2 linked regions of the Euzebya rosea genome follow. The protein of the gene in region 1 interacts with the protein of each later gene in a pairwise test. Links are inferred from orthologs where the notes say so. Each region holds a gene or a part of one and is shown in the gene's direction. Other genes may lie near its edges. The genes, in order: CUC05_RS20700 and ndk.

Region 1 (12,022 bases):
GGACGATCTGGGAGGGGCGAGAGGGGTCGCTCGACCTGCCGATCAAGGGGTCGGCGACGGGCGGCAGCCAGGGGTTCGCCCAGCTGTGCTGCTTCATCGGCAACCACGAGGAGGAGCCCCCGACCGCCGAGGCGGAGGAGGCGATGATCGGCCTGCTGGCGTGGCTGGCCGGCCGGTACGGCATCGACCCGCAGGGCCGCACGGAGTTCGTGTCGCGGGGCTCCAACCGCCATCCGGCCGGGACCACGGTCGTGACCCCCACGATCGCTCCGCACCGTGAGATGAGCCAGACGGTCTGTCCGGGCCGCTTCGGGATCGAGCTCGTCAGCCGGCTGCCGGTCCTGGTGGCCGCGCGTGCTGCGGGGATCGGCCAGCAGCCAGCGCCGGTGGCGACCGTCGCACCGACGCCGCTGGCCGCGCCGTCGACCAGCGTCCCACCCACCGAGGAGGCCGTGGCCGAGAGTGCCCCGGTGGCCGTGCCCCCGACTGCGACCCCCGACGCGGCGGCGTTGTCCCTGCCTGCCGTACCGGCCGCTGCGCTGCACGGCAAGGCGGTGCTGGGTGCTGACGTGAAGGTGTACGGGGCGGCGGGTGCGGGCCAGCTGCGGCTGACCGCGGCCGGCCTGCTGGCTGCCGTCAGCACAGCCACGGCGGTGGTCATCCGTCGCCGTGGGCTGCGCTGACGGGTACCCGCTCATCCGCGCGGCGGCGCTTGGATCACGCGGCGTCCTCGGGGCCGCGACGCCGGCGCAGGACCAGGGTGATGCACCCGCCCATCATCCCGATGCCTGCGGTCATCATGGCCAGCGGCCACGCGATGGCGACCGGCACCCACTCGAGGATCGCCTGGGGGACGAAGACCAGCCCGGCGAACCCGGCCCAGACCCAGTGACGGGTCGTCGTCAGGGTGATGGCGGCGCCCACGAGGACGACAGCGGTCAGCAGGCCGAGCAGCGGACCGGCGGTGCTGGCGTCGGCGACGACGGCCTGCGCTGCTGAGCAGGCCGCCAGGGCCCCGAGCGACAGGGGGGCCAGCTCCCGCAGACGAGGCACGGCGATGCCAGCGGTGACCCAGACGATCCCGACGGTCCAGATGGCGGTGGCCCGTGCGGCGTCGCCGCCGCCGGCAAGGCCCACACCACCGAAGACGGCGACCAACCCACCGAGGAAGGCCAGGGCGCCGAAGAACCCGCGGTCGGTGCGTCGCCACAGGGCGGTGGCCGCGGCCGCCGCGGTCCCGCCGGCGGCCAGCAGGCCCGCGTCCGCCCCGAGCCCGGCGACCCGATCGAGCAGGATGTAGGAGGTCAGGGTCCCGGTCACCCCGGCCATCAGCCACAGGGTGGTCGAGAGGCGGGCGGCGATGCGGTCCGCTGCCCCGACGAACCCGGCGGCGGTCGACAGCGCGACGGTCGCCAGGGCGAGGAGGAGGGTCTGGGCGCCGCCGCCGAGGTCGGTCCACACGTCGCCGAGCTCGTAGAGCACCGCGAGGGTGGTCAGGATCCCGCCGCCGTAGCCGAGGGCCTCCGCCGCCGGGCTCAGCACGGACGGCTCCCGTGGTGTCGGGGCCGGCCCGGGGTGGGGGCCGTTGAGCGGGTACCCACCACCACCGGCGCGATCGGGGCCTGCGTCGCCCATGGCCGAGGGAGGCCCCGATCGTGCCGGTTGGGACCAGGCGGGATGACCGGACGGGCCGGGGCCCGGCGGGTAGGGGGACGGGCCCGGTCGAGCGGTCGTGGGGCCCTGCGGGGGTCCGGGAGGGGTGGGGGCGGTGGGGCGAGGTGTCGTCATGCACTCACCGTGGCCGGACGACCGTCCGACCGGATCGGGGTGGTCCCCCGTGTTCACCCCTGACCCACCCGGACCGGTCTCGGGGTCGACCCCCGGTCGGTTGGTCGCGGTCGACCCCTGTCCTGCGGCGTCCGCCTGCCGGTCAGCCGCCGGCCGCCCGCCGCTTGGTGTGTCGCGTGGGGGCGGCCGACAGCGGGTCCTCGGGCCACGGGTGCTTGGCGTAGCGGCCCCGCAGCTCGGCCCGGACCTCCGGGTAGCCCCGCTCCCAGAACCCGGCCAGGTCGTCGGTGACCTGCACGGGCCGCTGCGCCGGGGACAGCAGGTGCAGCAGCACCGGCTCGCCGGCGATCCGGGGGCCGTCAGTGGCGCCGAACATCTCCTGCAGCTTCACCGCCAGGACCGGTTGCTCGCCGCTGTAGTCGACGCGGATGCGCGAGCCGCTGGGAACCTCCAGGTGCGTCGGGGCGACGTCGTCGAGGCGGCCGTGCAGCTGGTAGGGCACCCGCGACATCAGCGCCGTGTGCAGGTCGACCCGCGCCAGGTCGCTGCGTCGCCGGGCCCTGGTCAGGAACGGCGCCAGCCACTCCTCCAGCTCGGCCAGCAACGTGTCGTCGTCCACGGCTGGCCACCCGTCGGCCGCGGCCCCGTGGTGGAGGTGGCGCAGCCGGTCACGGAGGTCAATCGCCGATCGGTTCCACCCGAGCGCCCGCAGCTCGGTGGCCCGGACCCCCTCCAGCAACGCGGTCAGCAACCGGTCGGGGTCGGGGTCGGCGAGCGGGCTCTCGGACATGACGAGGGCACCGAGCCGTCGTTGCCGCCGGGCCACGACGTCGCCGCCCTCCCACGCCACGTGGTCCACGACCCGCACCATCGGCTCGACCGCCCCCTCGTCGAGGCCGGCCGCCAGGTACACCCGCGCCTGGGTCGTCCCGCGGTCGACGTGGGCGATGGCCAGCAGCGCCTCACCGGCCAGCGGGTCGCGTTCGGGCAGCGTGGCGCCCCGCCCACCGGCCATCGTGAACACCCCCCGCTGCCCCCGGGATCGGGCGATCCGGTCGGGATAGGCCAGCGCCACCAGCGGCCCCACGTCGGTCAGCGGCGCCCCCGTCCCGCCACCGAGCCGGCGATGCAACCGGTCGGCGTCACGGCGCACCCGTTTCATCGTCGGGGCCCGGACGGCACCCACCCGGTCACCCCGCAGGGCCCGGACCCGGCGTTCGAGGTCGGCGTCACCGTCCAGCATCACGTCGCGTTCGCCGAGCAGGGCGGCCAGCTCGGCGGCCAACCGCTGCTGCGACGGCTGTGCCCGCAGCGCCATGTGGGCCAGCCGGGGATGCACGGGCAGGTCGGCCATCGCCCGGCCGTGGTCGGTCAGCCGCCGGTCCTCGCCAAGGGCGTCCAGGCCGAGCAGCAGCTCGCGGGCGGCGTCCCAGGTGGCGGCCGGCGGCTGGTCCAGCAACGACAGCTCCGCCACGTCGGTGCCCCACGCCGCGATTTCCAGCGCGGTCGGCGCCAGGTCCTCCTCGGCGATCGACGGCGGGGCATGACCGGCCAGCGCCTCGTGCTCGGGCCACAGCCGCACGCAGACGCCCGCGCCCTCGCGAGCGGCACGACCCCGTCGTTGGTCGGCGCTCGCCCGGCTGACCCGGACGGTGTGCAGGCGGGACATGCCCGAGGTCGGGTCGAACCGGGGCCGCCGTGCCCAGCCGGCGTCGACGACCACGCGCACGCCGGGCACCGTCAGCGACGACTCGGCGATGTCGGTGGACAGGACCACCCGTCGACGGCCGGCCACGGGCTGCAGCGCGCGGCGTTGCGCTGCGGCGGGCAGCGCGCCGTAGAGCTGCAGGACCTCGGCGTCGATCCCCGCGAGCGCCCCGGCGGCTCGCCTGATCTCCCGCTGGCCGGGGAGGAAGACCAACAGGTCGCCCTCGGTGACCGGCAGGGTCCGCCGGACGGCGGCCGCGGTCGCCTCGCCGATGTCGGCGTCGACGGGCACCGCTTCGTGGCGGGTCTCGACGTCGTACACCCGGCCCCGGCTGGTCACGACCGGCGCGTCGCCGAGCAGCGCGGCGACCCTCGACCCCTCCAGCGTCGCCGACATCACCAGCAGGCGCAGGTCGTCGCGGATGGCCCGACGGCACTCGAGGGAGAAGGCCAGGGCGAGGTCGGCCTCGATGGATCGTTCGTGGAACTCGTCGAGGACGACCGCGCCGATCCCCTCGGCGGTCGGGTCGCGCTGCAGCCGCCTGACCAGGACGCCTTCCGTGACGACCTCGACGACGGTGTCGGCGGAGGTGCGACGGTCCTCGCGGGTGGTGACGCCGACGGTGCGTCCGACGGGTTCGCCGAGCAGGTCGGCCATGCGTTCGGCGGCGGCGCGTGCCGCGATCCGGCGGGGTTCGAGCACCACGATCCGGCCCGTCAGCCACCCGGCGTCACGCATGGCCAGCGGGACGAGCGTCGTCTTGCCCGCCCCGGGTGGCGCCTCGAGGACGGCGACACCAGCCCGGCCGAGCGCGTCGACGACATCGCCGAGCACTTCCTGCACCGGCAGGGCAGGCAGGTCGGGTCGGGCGGTTGGACGCGCTGGTGACACAGGACGGTCGATCATGGCAGTCCGCTCGCAGCCCCGCCGCGCCCCACCGCCTACGCTCCGGGTGATGTTCTCACGCAAAGGGCAATCCGGCACCCGTGGCGGCGCCGAACAAGAGGTGATGCCCGATCCCAAGCGCCACCTGTCGTCGGTACCCGACGACCGCGTCGCAGAAACCCGTGATCCCGACGTGCTGCTCACCCGAGTCGCACGGGGCGATCGCGCGGCCTACGAGGCCCTCTACGACCAGGTGGTGCCCCAGGTCTACGGTGTCATCCGCCGGGTCCTCCGTGACCCCTCGCAGAGCGAGGAGGTCGCGCAGGACGTGATGGTGGAGGTGTGGAGAACCGCGACACGGTTCGATACCGACCGCGGGAGCGCCAAGTCGTGGATCCTCACGATGGCGCATCGGCGGGCGGTCGACCGGGTCCGCAGCGTGCAGTCCTCCCGGGACAGGGAGGAACGGGTGTCGCGGGAGAACCGTGAACGCCCGTTCGACAGCGTTGCCGACGCGGTGGAGACCAGGTTCGAGACACAGCAGGTCCGCGAGGCCCTGAAGACCCTGACCGACGTGCAACGAGAAGCGATAGAAATGGCGTACTACGGCGGCAACACCTATCGAGAGGTGGCCGCCCTGCTGGACACCCCGTTGGGGACCGTGAAGACCCGGATGCGAGATGGCCTGATCCGGCTGCGAGACGCGATGGAGGTGGAGACACGATGAGCAAGGACCTGCATGCCCTGACCGGCGCGTACGTCATGGACGCCCTGGACGACGACGAGCGCGATGCCTTCGAGGCCTACATGGCCACGTCTCCCGCCACGCAGGCCGAGGTCGCCTCCCTCCTCGAGGTCGGCGCGATGCTCGGCGGTGCCGCCGCGGAGACCCCGCCCGAGGGCCTGCGTCGAGCCGTCATGGCGGAGATCGACAACGTCCGCCAGGAACGTCCGGTCGTCACCGCCATCGACGATGCCCCCTCGGTCCGTCCGGCGGCGGTCCCGAGCACCAAGTCGTGGGTCACCCGCCTGTCGATGGTCGCCGCGGCTGCCGCGGTCGCCGTGTCGGTCGGCCTGGGCGTCCTCGTCTCGGACCTCTCCGACCGGCTGGATGCGCTGGAGACCACCAACACCGAGGTCGCCACGCTCGTCGCCGCGACCGACGCCGCCCGCTTCGACGCCGGCCTGCCCGACGGCGGGGTCGTGACCGCGGTGATCTCCGACGACCACAGCGCCGCCGTGACCGTCGCCGAGGGCCTGCCGGTCCTCGACGAGCAGCTGATGTACGTCCTGTGGGCCATCATCGACGGCACCCCCATCGCCGTCGGCGAGCTGCACAACGGCGTCCCCCTGACCACCCAGCACGCCGGCCTCGACGCCCTCGGCCTGACCGTCGAACCCCGCAACGCCCCCCTCGACGTGCCGACCGGCACGGTCCAGGTGCAGCTGGGCGCGTGAGAATCGAGCGCAGCGAGGATCGGAGCGCGCCCACCCGGGGGTCCGGGGGCGGAGCCCCTGGGTGAGCAGGGCGCGTGAAGATCGCGGCGGCCCGGCGGCACGCCCAGGGCGCCGCGAAATGTGCAGCTTGGCCAACCCGTTGACGAAGCTGCACAACAGCGGCGCGGACTGGTGCACTTCGGTGCCCATGTGGGCGGAAGTGCACAATTCGAGTGGGGGGAGGGGCGGCCGGGTGAGCGGCCGCAGGAGGGGTGGAAGGCGGGTCGGCTTGCGTGACCCCGGCCGTCCCCCGAGCATGGCCGACCACATGGGACGAACACCGCTTGCTGACGTCGTCGGGCCGGGCTGGGACGTGGCGCTGGAACCGGTCGCCGACGACATCGCCGCGATGGGCGACTTCCTCCGGGGCGAGCTGGCGGCCGGCCGGTCCTTCCTCCCCGCCCCCGACCGGGTGTTCGCGGCCTTCGCCGTCCCCTTCGAGGAGGTCAAGGTGCTGGTCCTCGGCCAGGACCCCTATCCCACGCCGGGGCACGCCGTCGGGCTGTCGTTCAGCGTCGCGCCGGGCGTCCGCCCCCTCCCCCGCTCGTTGCAGAACATCTTCACCGAGCTGTCGGAGGACCTCGGCGTGCCCACGCCTGCCGACGGCGACCTGTCCCCGTGGGTCGACCAGGGCGTCATGTTGCTCAACCGATGCCTGAGCGTGGCCCCGCGCGACCCGGGTTCGCACCGTGGCAAGGGCTGGGAGGCCATCACCGAGCAGGCCGTCCGAGCGCTGGCGATGCGCAGCGCCCCGCTGGTGGCGATCCTGTGGGGCCGCGACGCCCGCTCCACCAAGGAATGGCTGCTGGACGCCCCCGCCATCGAGTCCGCCCACCCCTCCCCCATGTCAGCGGCCCGCGGGTTCTTCGGCTCACGGCCGTTCAGCCGCACCAACGCCGCGCTGGAGGCACAGGGGGCCGAGCCGGTCGACTGGTCGCTGTCGTGATCAGCAGGGCGATCGGGTGACCGCCGGGCGACTGGTCGACCTGGTCGCGGCCTCCGACGCGCTGGCCGAGGAGTCCGGGCGCAACGAGAAGGTGCGCATCATCGTCGAGGCGCTGCTGGCCGCCGGGGACCGGGCCGACCTGGCCGCACGGTACCTGGCCGGGGACCCTCCGCAGGATCGCCTGGAGGTCGGCTGGGCCGCGATCCGGGACGCCGACACCCCGCCCGCCGACACCCCCTCCCTCGCCCTCGACGACGTCGACGCGGCGCTGGAGGTGCTGGCGACCGCCGGCGGGCCGGGGTCACGCGGTGCCCGGATGGCCGCCCTGACCGACCTGCTCGCCCGTGCGACCGCCGCCGAGCAATCGTTCCTGCGCCACCTGGTCATGGGTGAGATGCGGCACGGGGCGTCGGCCGGCATGGTCGCCAAGGCCGTCGCGAAGGCGGCGGACGTGCCCGAAACCGTCGTCCGGCGGGCCCTCATGCTCTCCGCCGACCTCGGCGAGGTGACCACCCTCGCGCTGACCGGCGGCCGTCCGGCGCTGGAGGCCGTCGGCCTGGTGGTCGGGCGTGGGGTGCAGCCGATGCTGGCCTCCACCGCCGAGTCCGTGACCGAGGTGGTGGAGGAGCTCGGCACCGCGGTGGTGGAGTGGAAGCTCGACGGCGCCCGGATCCAGGTCCATGTCGACGGCGACGACGTGGTGGTGTTCACCCGCAACCTCAACGACATCACCGGCCGGTCCACCGACGTGGTGGCCGCCGCCCGGGCCCTGCCGGTCCGGCAGGCGATCCTCGACGGGGAGGTGCTGGCCATGGGCGCCGACGGCCTGCCGTGGGCCTTCCAGGACACCATGAGCGCCTTCAGCCGGGACGAGGGCGAACGGCCAGCGCTGAGCCCGTTCTTCTTCGACCTGCTGCACGTCGACGGCGAGGACCTGATCGACCAGCCGCTGTCGGTCCGGCGCGAGCGCCTGACCGCGCTGGTCCCTGACCACCAGCGCATCCCGTCGGTCGTCGTCGACGATGCCGCCGCGGGCGAAGCGGTCGCCGTCGAGTCGCTGGACCGCGGCCACGAGGGGGTGATGGTCAAGGCGCTCGACGCGCCCTACGCCGCCGGTCGCCGCGGCAAGCAGTGGCGCAAGGTCAAGCCGGTCAGGACCCTCGACCTGGTCGTGCTGGCCGTGGAGTGGGGGTCGGGCCGACGGCAGGGCTGGCTGTCCAACATCCACCTCGGCGCCCGTGTCGAGGGTCCCGACGGCGACCCCGAGTTCGTCATGCTCGGCAAGACGTTCAAGGGCATGACCGACGCCATGCTCGAGTGGCAGACGGCCCGGTTCCTCGAGCTGGAGACCCACCGGGACCAGCGGGCCGTGTACGTCCGGCCCGAGCAGGTCGTCGAGATCGCCCTCGACGGGGTGCAGACCTCCCGCCGTTACCCGGGTGGTGTGGCGCTGCGGTTCGCGCGCGTCATCGGGTACCGCGACGACAAGTCGCCGGCCGAGGTCGACACGCTCGACACGGTCCGGGCGCTCGGGGGGCTGCCACCGCGCTGACGCCCCGGGTGGGCACGAGAGCCGTCAGATGACCATGCCGGGCGCGCCGTCGTCGGTGACGACGGGGTGACCCATGGCGCTCCACTCCTGCATGCCGCCCTCGATGTTGCGGACGTCGAAGCCGGCGTTGTTCATGTAGACCGTCACCTCGGCCGACCGCCGTCCGGACCGGCAGATCGCCACGATCGGCACGTCGGTGGGCAGGTCCCGCATCACCTGGGGGATGGTGGACATCGGCACGTGGCGGGCCTCGGGTGCATGTCCTGCCTGCCACTCGTCCATCTCGCGGACGTCCAGCAGGAGTGCACCCTTCTCCATCAGGTCGACGGCCTCGTCGGGGTTGACCTCGGGGAGGCGGGCGTTCATCACGGTCCTTCGATCGGGCATCCCACGGACCTCGTGGGCGATCAGGAAGGCTAGCGCGCGGACTCGGCAGGACGCGTACCCGGTGGAGGTGCATCCAGGGTGCAGTGCGTGCGTTCGTGGGGCGCGGGGCCGGGGCCACGACGTGGCGTTCGCAGCGTCGACGGCAACCCGAGGAAGGCGATGGCAGCCGAGGCCAGCGCCAGCCCGGCCGTCAGCAGCATGGCGCGCGAGAAGCCGGCCGCGAACAGGGCGGGGTCGTCGAAGGCATCCGGTCCGAGACCGGCAGCCGGCGGCAGGACCGCGACCGCCAGCAGTCCGGCGGTCCGGGCCACGGCGTTGTTGATGCCCGACGCCACGCCCGCCTTCGCGGAGTCGGCAGCGGCCAGCACCGTCGCGGTGACCGGTGCGACCAGCAGGACCAGCCCCGCACCGAAGACCAGCATGGCCGGCAGCACGTCACGGAGGTACGTCGACCCCTCCCCCAGAAGGCTGTAGCCGACCATGCCCGCCGCCAGCAGCAGCGGCCCGATGGTCAGCGGGACCCGGGGACCGATCCGGCTGGCCAGCCGTCCGGATCGCGCCGACAGCAGCAGCATCAGGGACGTGATCGGCAGGGTCGCCGCGCCGGCCTGCACCCCGCTGAACCCCAGGACCTCGCGGAGGAAGACCACGAGGAGGAAGAACACCCCGCCGAGCGCGGCGTACACGACGAACGTGATGCCGTTGGCGACCGAGAAGGTCCGGTTGGCGAACATGCCGAGCGGCACCAACGGCGCGGCGACCCGCCGCTCGACGACCACGAAGCCGGCGAGGACGACTGCACCGGCCACCGCGGTGCCGACCGAGAGCCCGGAGGCGCCCTCCCCGAGCTGGATCAGCCCGAACGTCAGGGCGCCGAGCCCAGCCGCGGCGGTGATCGTGCCGAGCCAGTCCAGCCGGCTGCCGACGGCGGACGGGTCCCTGCTCTCGGGCAGGTGGCGGATCGTCAGCACGACGGCGAGGGCGCAGACGGGCACGTTGAGGAGGAACAACGACCGCCAGCCCCCGACGTCGAGGAGCAGGCCGCCGAGCAGCGGGCCGACGGCGGCGGCGATCCCCCCGAGCCCCGACCACGCCCCGATGGCGGCCGACCGGTCCTCCTCCACGAATGAGGCCTCCAGGATGGCGAGGCTGCCGGGGGTCAGGAGTGCCCCGCCGATGCCCATCAGCACCCGGGCGGCCAGCAGCATCCCGACGGTCGGTGCCGCCGCAGCGGCCACGCTCGCCACCCCGAAGACGACGGTGCCGATCACGTAGACCCGCCGTCGCCCGAACGTGTCACCGAGCGCCCCGCCGATGAGGATCAGCGAGGCCAGCGCCAGCATGTAGCTGTTGAGGATCCACTGGACGCCGAGCGTGCCGGTGTCGAGGCCCTCGGCGATGTCGGGCAGCGCCACGTTGACGACGGTGCCGGCGACCATCGCCACGGCCGACCCGGCCACCGTCGCCGTCACGGCCCAGCGGCCGGCGGCGGTCCCCATGCGCAACGGCTCGTCGTCGGTCACGCCGGGAGCCTAACCGTCGCGCCGCCCGAGGCGCAGGGTGGTGTCGGCCCTGTGGATCAGGCGGCCGGGACCCCGTCGACGGACAGGCGGTCGATCAGCGCGGCCAGCAGGGTGACCCGCGGGACGATGGAGGCCGCGTCCAGCCACTCCGCGGGGGTGTGGTCGTCACCGCCGACCGGGGCCAGCCCGTCCAGCACCGGGATGCCGGCCGTGGCGACGATGTTGGCGTCACCCATGCCGCCGGTCGAGACGTGCCGCATGCCCTCGATGCCGAGCTCGGCGCCCAGGGCGCACGCCAGGTCACCCAGGGCCGTCACCGCGGGGGTGGCCTCCATCGGGGGCGAGGACGCTTCCAGGCGCGTGGCCACCCGGACCCCGTCGACATGCGGTGCCGACACCACCCGCTCGGCCTCGGCCAGCAGGGCGTCGTACTCCTCACGCGTCCAGGCGCGGAGGTCGATCCACATGGTGGCCTCGGCCGGGACGATGTTGGAGCGGCTGCCCGCGTGGGCCACCCCGACGTTGACGGTGGTTCCTCGCTCGAGGTCGTTGAGGGCCTGCAGCTCCACGATGGCGTGCGCCATGTGCAGGGCGGCGTTGATGCCCTTGTGGGGTTCGACCCCGGAGTGGGCCCCTCGGCCGGTCAGCTGGGCACGCAGGTTCGCACCGCCCTTGCGGGCGCTGACCAACGACCCGTCCTCACGGCCGGCCTCCAGGCACAGCGCGACGTCGGCCTCGGCGGCGAGGCGGGTGGTCACCGGGGCGGAGTAGGGCGAACCCAGCTCCTCGTCGGGGGTGAACACGACCATCAGGTCGGCGTCGCTGCCCACCTCGTCCAGCGCTTGCACGGCGATCAGCGCCGCGACGATGCCGCACTTGTCGTCGGCGACACCGGCGCCCCTGACGTGCCCGTCGACGATGGCGAAGGGGCGCTCGGCGGCGGTCCCACGGTCGTACACGGTGTCCATGTGGGCGTTGAGGAGGATGGTCGGTCCCGTGCCGGCGCGACGGCCGACGAGGACGTGCAGCGCACCGACCGGCACGTGCTCAACGACGAAGCGCTCGGCGATGAGGATGCCCTCGAGCACGTCGGTGATCCGGCGGACCCCCTCGTGATCCAACGACCCGGAGTCGATGGCGACGAGGTCGCGCAGCAGGTCGAGGTAGGCCTGTTCCCGTCGTGCCACCGCTGCCCTGATCGCGTCGAGTCGGGTGTCGGTCGGCCGGGCGGTCATCTCGAGGGTCCTTCGTCCTGGGGCCGAGTCGTCCGGCCGCGAAGGACTCAGGGTCGGTCGGCCGACCGCTTCCCGCAACCCCGCGAGTATCGTGGCGGCGTGTCGGGTCCCGGGCGAGCGCTGGCGGCGGCGGTGGTGGTCCTGCTGGTGGCGGGCACCGGCTGGCTGCTCGTGCGCGACGACCCCGACGGCACGCACGACCTGCCCGGCTCGACGGCCGTGGTCCCGCTGCAGGACCCGCCGGAGGTGGACCCGGGGGCGCGTGCCGTGTCCCGCCCGGGCCCCCCGGCGGGACGGCCTGCCCGGACGTCGACCTCGCCCGGCGAGAACCGGCACACCCCACCGCTCGTTCGGGTCGGATCGGACTGGGTCAGCGGCATCGTGATGGACGCGCCGGTGCTGATGGGCGACAACGCCCTGCCGTGGCGCTACCACCTGCACGACGACGTGGTCGCCCGGTTCGACGAGGCCGCGGTGCACGAGGGGGTTCGTGCCTGGGAC
Region 2 (3,913 bases), on another replicon or contig:
CCGCAACGGTCCGGCGACACCGCCGGGGGGCACCGGCAGCGTCGAGCTGTCGACCACGGTCGACCCCGACAAGGTGCAGCTGCTGACCGCCACCTACGACGGCGTGGCGCTGGCCGACATCGACGGCATCGGCTACGCCACCTACCGGGACGCGTCCTCCACCGGGTTCGTGGCGGGGGTCGCGGCGCTCAACCTGCGCGTGGACCTCGACGGCGGTGGAACCAGCGACGTGTACATGGTCTTCGAGCCCTATCAGGATCAGGGCAACGCGGCCGTCCAGACCGGGGTGTGGCAGACGTGGAACGCCTTCCGTGGCGGGGCCGCGGAGTGGTGGATCAACACCAACGCAGGTGGCTGTGGTCAGGCCACGCCCTGCACGTGGGACACCATCCTGACCCTGTTCCCCGACGCCACCATCCGCGAAGCCGCGACGTGTGGCCCCGGCGGCGTGACGTCGCCCTGCCCCGGGTCCCTCGGGATCAACCAGGGGTCGTTCAACCCAGGCATCATCAGCAGCGTGGACATGCTGACGGTCAGCGTCGAGGGGACCGCCACGACCTACGACTTCGAGCTGGTCCGTGACGACGACGGCGACGGCATCCCCGACACCGCGCCACCGACCAGCAAGGACGACTGCAAGAAGGGCGGCTGGGCCGGGTTCAACAACCCGACCTTCCGCAACCAGGGCCAGTGCGTCAGCTGGGTCAACCACAACACCTGAGGGCGACACGGCCGTGGCCGGCCTAGGTTTCCGGACCCGCCGCCAGGGCGCTCGCCTCGGCGAAGCGGTCGGCGTCGATCTGGCCGCTGGAGCGCGCGACGACCGTGCCGTCGGCGTCGGTGAAGACCCACATCGGCGTGCCGGACAGGCCCCATGCCTCGGCGGCCGTGCCGTCGCTGTCGACGAGCACCTCACCGGGGAAGGCCTCGGCCTCCAGCCACTCGTCCGGCGGCCAGTTGGGGCGGGCCGGGTCGTGCAGGGTGGAGACGGCGACGAGCTCGACCCCGTCGGCCAGCTGCCCGTCAGCGACCCAGTCGGCGATCAGCGGCATCTCCTCCTGGCAGTGGGGGCACCAGTGGGCGACGAAGACGACCGCCTGCGCCGTGCCCTCGCCGCCGATCGTGACCGCCCCGCCGTCGGGGTCCTGCCCCGCCACCACGGGTGCCGTCATGCCGATCGCCGTGTCCCCACCGGCCTGCGGGACGGTCGGCAGGGCCGTGCCCTCGGCGATGGCGGCGTCCACGCCGAGCGATGCGTCGGATCCCTGGACGAGCAGGAACCCGACACCGACGACGACCGCCAGCGCCACCACGGCGCCGATGGCGGTGACCATCCGGCTGCGGACGCCGGCCCGCTTCTCCGCGGCCCGTGCCTCGGCCAGTCGGTCGGCCCGACGGGCCTTCTGGCGTTCGCGCTTGCTGGACGTGGTGCTCACAGGGCCTGCTCCTCGAGTGGGTGGACGGGGGTCGGGGTGGTCGTGGTCTCGCCGGATGTCGTCGCGCCGACGTCGCTGCGGCGCTGGCCCCAGAGCGCCACGCCGAGCACCAGCACGACGAGGAACGCGGTGCCGGCCATGACCGGGATCGTGATGAACCCGAGCCGCTCGACCCAGATGGCCGAACACGGGTTGGTGGGGTCGCAGGTGACCCCGGCTGCGGGAGCGCGCTGCACGATCACGTGCCAGACGCTGGTCAGCAGCCCGAGGGCGGCCAGGGGGACGGCGTAGGTGAAGACGTCGTCGCGTCGGCGCAGCACGGCGGTCGTGGTGATCACGGCCAGGGAGTACATGAAGATGCGCTGGACCCAGCACAGCTCGCAGGGCACGTAGCCGGCCACCTCCGACAGGTAGAGGCTGCCGAGCGTGGCCGTGCCGGTGACGGACGCCGCGATCCCGACGGCAACCCCGGGGCGGGCGACGGCCGCCTTGCCCCTGTCGGTCAGGGCAACGACGAGCACACCCACCCAGCAGAGCAGGGTGAGCAGCGTGAACAACCAGGTGGCGGCGACGGTCATGGGACGGGTCTCATCGGAGGGGTCGGTCGAACGGGGGCATCGGTTCCACCATGGCCCTGTCCACCCGGCCGGGCCGGGTCCTTGGTCCCGTCATCGTCGGACTGTGGTCCCACCGTGACCCCCGACACCCCCCGAAGGGGGAGGGGTGGCCGGTCGGCCGCGCCGCAACGGCGTCGCAGCCGATACCCTGCGCGGCAATGGCTACTGAATCCACTCTGATCCTGATCAAGCCCGACGGTGTCCGTCGGGGCCTCATCGGCGAGGTCGTTCGCCGCATCGAGCGCAAGGGGCTGACCATCGACAAGATGGAGCTGCGCACCCTCGAGCGCGAGACCGCCGAGGAGCACTACGGCGAGCACCGCGAGCGTCCGTTCTTCGGCGAGCTCGTCGACTTCATCACCGGCGGTCCGCTGGTCGCGCTCGTCGTCACCGGCGAGTCCGCCATCGCCGCGATGCGCCAGCTGGCCGGCGCGACCAACCCGCTGGAGTCCGCTCCCGGGTCGATCCGCGGCGAGTTCGCCACCGAGATCGGCGAGAACATCATCCACGGCTCGGACTCCCCCGAGTCCGCCGAGCGCGAGATCAAGATCTTCTTCCCGTAGGGAACGACAGGATCACCGCACGGGGCGTCCTCGGGGCGCCCCGTTCGTCGTCTCCGGGGGTGTCGCGCCCGGGGCACGGCCTCGCCGGAGGGTCGCAGGACCCGCTGCGCCGATTAGGCTGCCGGACGATGACCGATCTCCCCGCCCCCGGCCGTTCCACCCGCTCGGTGCACCTGACCGAGCACGTCGACCCCGCCACCGGCAGCATCATCGCGCCGGTGCACACCAACTCGGCGTTCGCCTACGCCGACGTGCCCTCCTGGCGCGCGGCGGCGCTCGGCGAGACCCCGGGGCACATCTACGCCCGCAACTCCAACCCGACCACCGACCGGTTCGAAGCCAAGATGGCGGCGCTGGAGGGCACCGCTGCCGCGACCAGCTTCGGCACGGGCATGGCGGCCATCTCCACCACCCTGATGGCGTTGCTCGAACCGGGTCGACGGGCCGTGACGGTCACCGACACCTACGGCGGCACCCACCTGATGTTCAGCCAGATCCTGCCGCGATGGGGCGTGGACTGCGTGGTGGTCGACACCGACGACCACGACGCGCTGGAGGCCGCGATCGCCGAGGGCTGCGACCTGCTGTACCTGGAGACGCCCACGAACCCGACGCTCAAGGTGCTCGACATCGCCCGCCTGTCCGCCGCCGCGCGGGCCGTCGGTGCCGTCACCGTCGTCGACAACACCTTCGCCACCCCCATCAACACCCGACCGGTCGAGCACGGCGCCGACATCGTCCTGCACTCGGCCTCCAAGTTCCTCGGCGGCCACGGTGACGTCCTCGGCGGGGTCGTGTGCGGCAACGACGAGCTGGTCCACCGGGTCTACGCCCTCCGCGAGATCATCGGCACCGGCATGGACCCGCACGTCGCCGCCATGTTCCTCCGGTCGCTGAAGACCCTCGGCCTGCGGGTCGAGCGGCACAACGCGACCGCCCAGGCCGTCGCCGAACACCTCGCCGCCCACCCGAAGGTGGAGCGGGTGGCCTACCCGGGCCTGCTCGACCACCCCGGCCACGACGTCGCCGCCGACCAGATGGAGGGCTTCGGCGGCGTGCTGAGCTTCTCCCTCGTCGGGGGGATGCCTGCGGTCGAGACGGTCTGCGCCGAGCTGGAGTACGCCTACCTCGCCGCCAACCTCGGGCAGGTCGAGACCATCGCCGGACCGCCCGCGACGACCAGCCACGTCGAGCTGACCGACAGCGAACGGGCCGAGGCAGGCATTCCTGAGGGGCTCATCCGCTACTCCGTCGGGATCGAGGATGCGGCGGACCTGATCGCCGACCTCGACCGCGC

Evidence for each region.
Region 2: the proteins of CUC05_RS20700 (region 1) and ndk interact in binary tests that used the Escherichia coli proteins (3 or more experiments, as listed by UniProt). The link is inferred for Euzebya rosea from one-to-one orthologs.

What each region holds. Positions count from the first base shown.
Region 1 is NZ_PGDQ01000018.1:62,466-74,487, forward strand. The notes cover bases 5,214-7,985. They hold CUC05_RS20700 (uracil-DNA glycosylase), read left to right. Parts: upstream 5,214-6,146; coding sequence 6,147-6,824; downstream 6,825-7,985. Other genes in these bases: CUC05_RS20695 (anti-sigma factor), read left to right, coding at 5,214-5,839; CUC05_RS20705 (ATP-dependent DNA ligase), read left to right, coding at 6,841-7,985. In the rest of the region: CUC05_RS20675 (N-acetylmuramoyl-L-alanine amidase), read left to right, coding at 1-683; CUC05_RS20680 (hypothetical protein), read right to left, coding at 718-1,542; ATP-dependent helicase HrpB, read right to left, coding at 1,931-4,402; ECF RNA polymerase sigma factor SigK, read left to right, coding at 4,452-5,108; more of CUC05_RS20695, read left to right, coding at 5,105-5,213; more of CUC05_RS20705, read left to right, coding at 7,986-8,376; CUC05_RS20710 (rhodanese-like domain-containing protein), read right to left, coding at 8,401-8,742; CUC05_RS20715 (MFS transporter), read right to left, coding at 8,793-10,286; CUC05_RS20720 (M20 family metallopeptidase), read right to left, coding at 10,343-11,521; CUC05_RS20725 (hypothetical protein), read left to right, coding at 11,621-12,022. UniProt on the Escherichia coli protein: Excises uracil residues from the DNA which can arise as a result of misincorporation of dUMP residues by DNA polymerase or due to deamination of cytosine.
Region 2 is NZ_PGDQ01000002.1:227,271-231,183, forward strand. The notes cover bases 1,167-3,913. They hold ndk (nucleoside-diphosphate kinase), read left to right. Parts: upstream 1,167-2,211; coding sequence 2,212-2,616; downstream 2,617-3,913. Other genes in these bases: CUC05_RS02705 (TlpA family protein disulfide reductase), read right to left, coding at 1,167-1,436; CUC05_RS02710 (disulfide bond formation protein B), read right to left, coding at 1,433-2,014; CUC05_RS02720 (aminotransferase class I/II-fold pyridoxal phosphate-dependent enzyme), read left to right, coding at 2,745-3,913. Also shown: CUC05_RS02700 (hypothetical protein), read left to right, coding at 1-721; more of CUC05_RS02705, read right to left, coding at 744-1,166. UniProt on the Escherichia coli protein: Major role in the synthesis of nucleoside triphosphates other than ATP. The ATP gamma phosphate is transferred to the NDP beta phosphate via a ping-pong mechanism, using a phosphorylated active-site intermediate.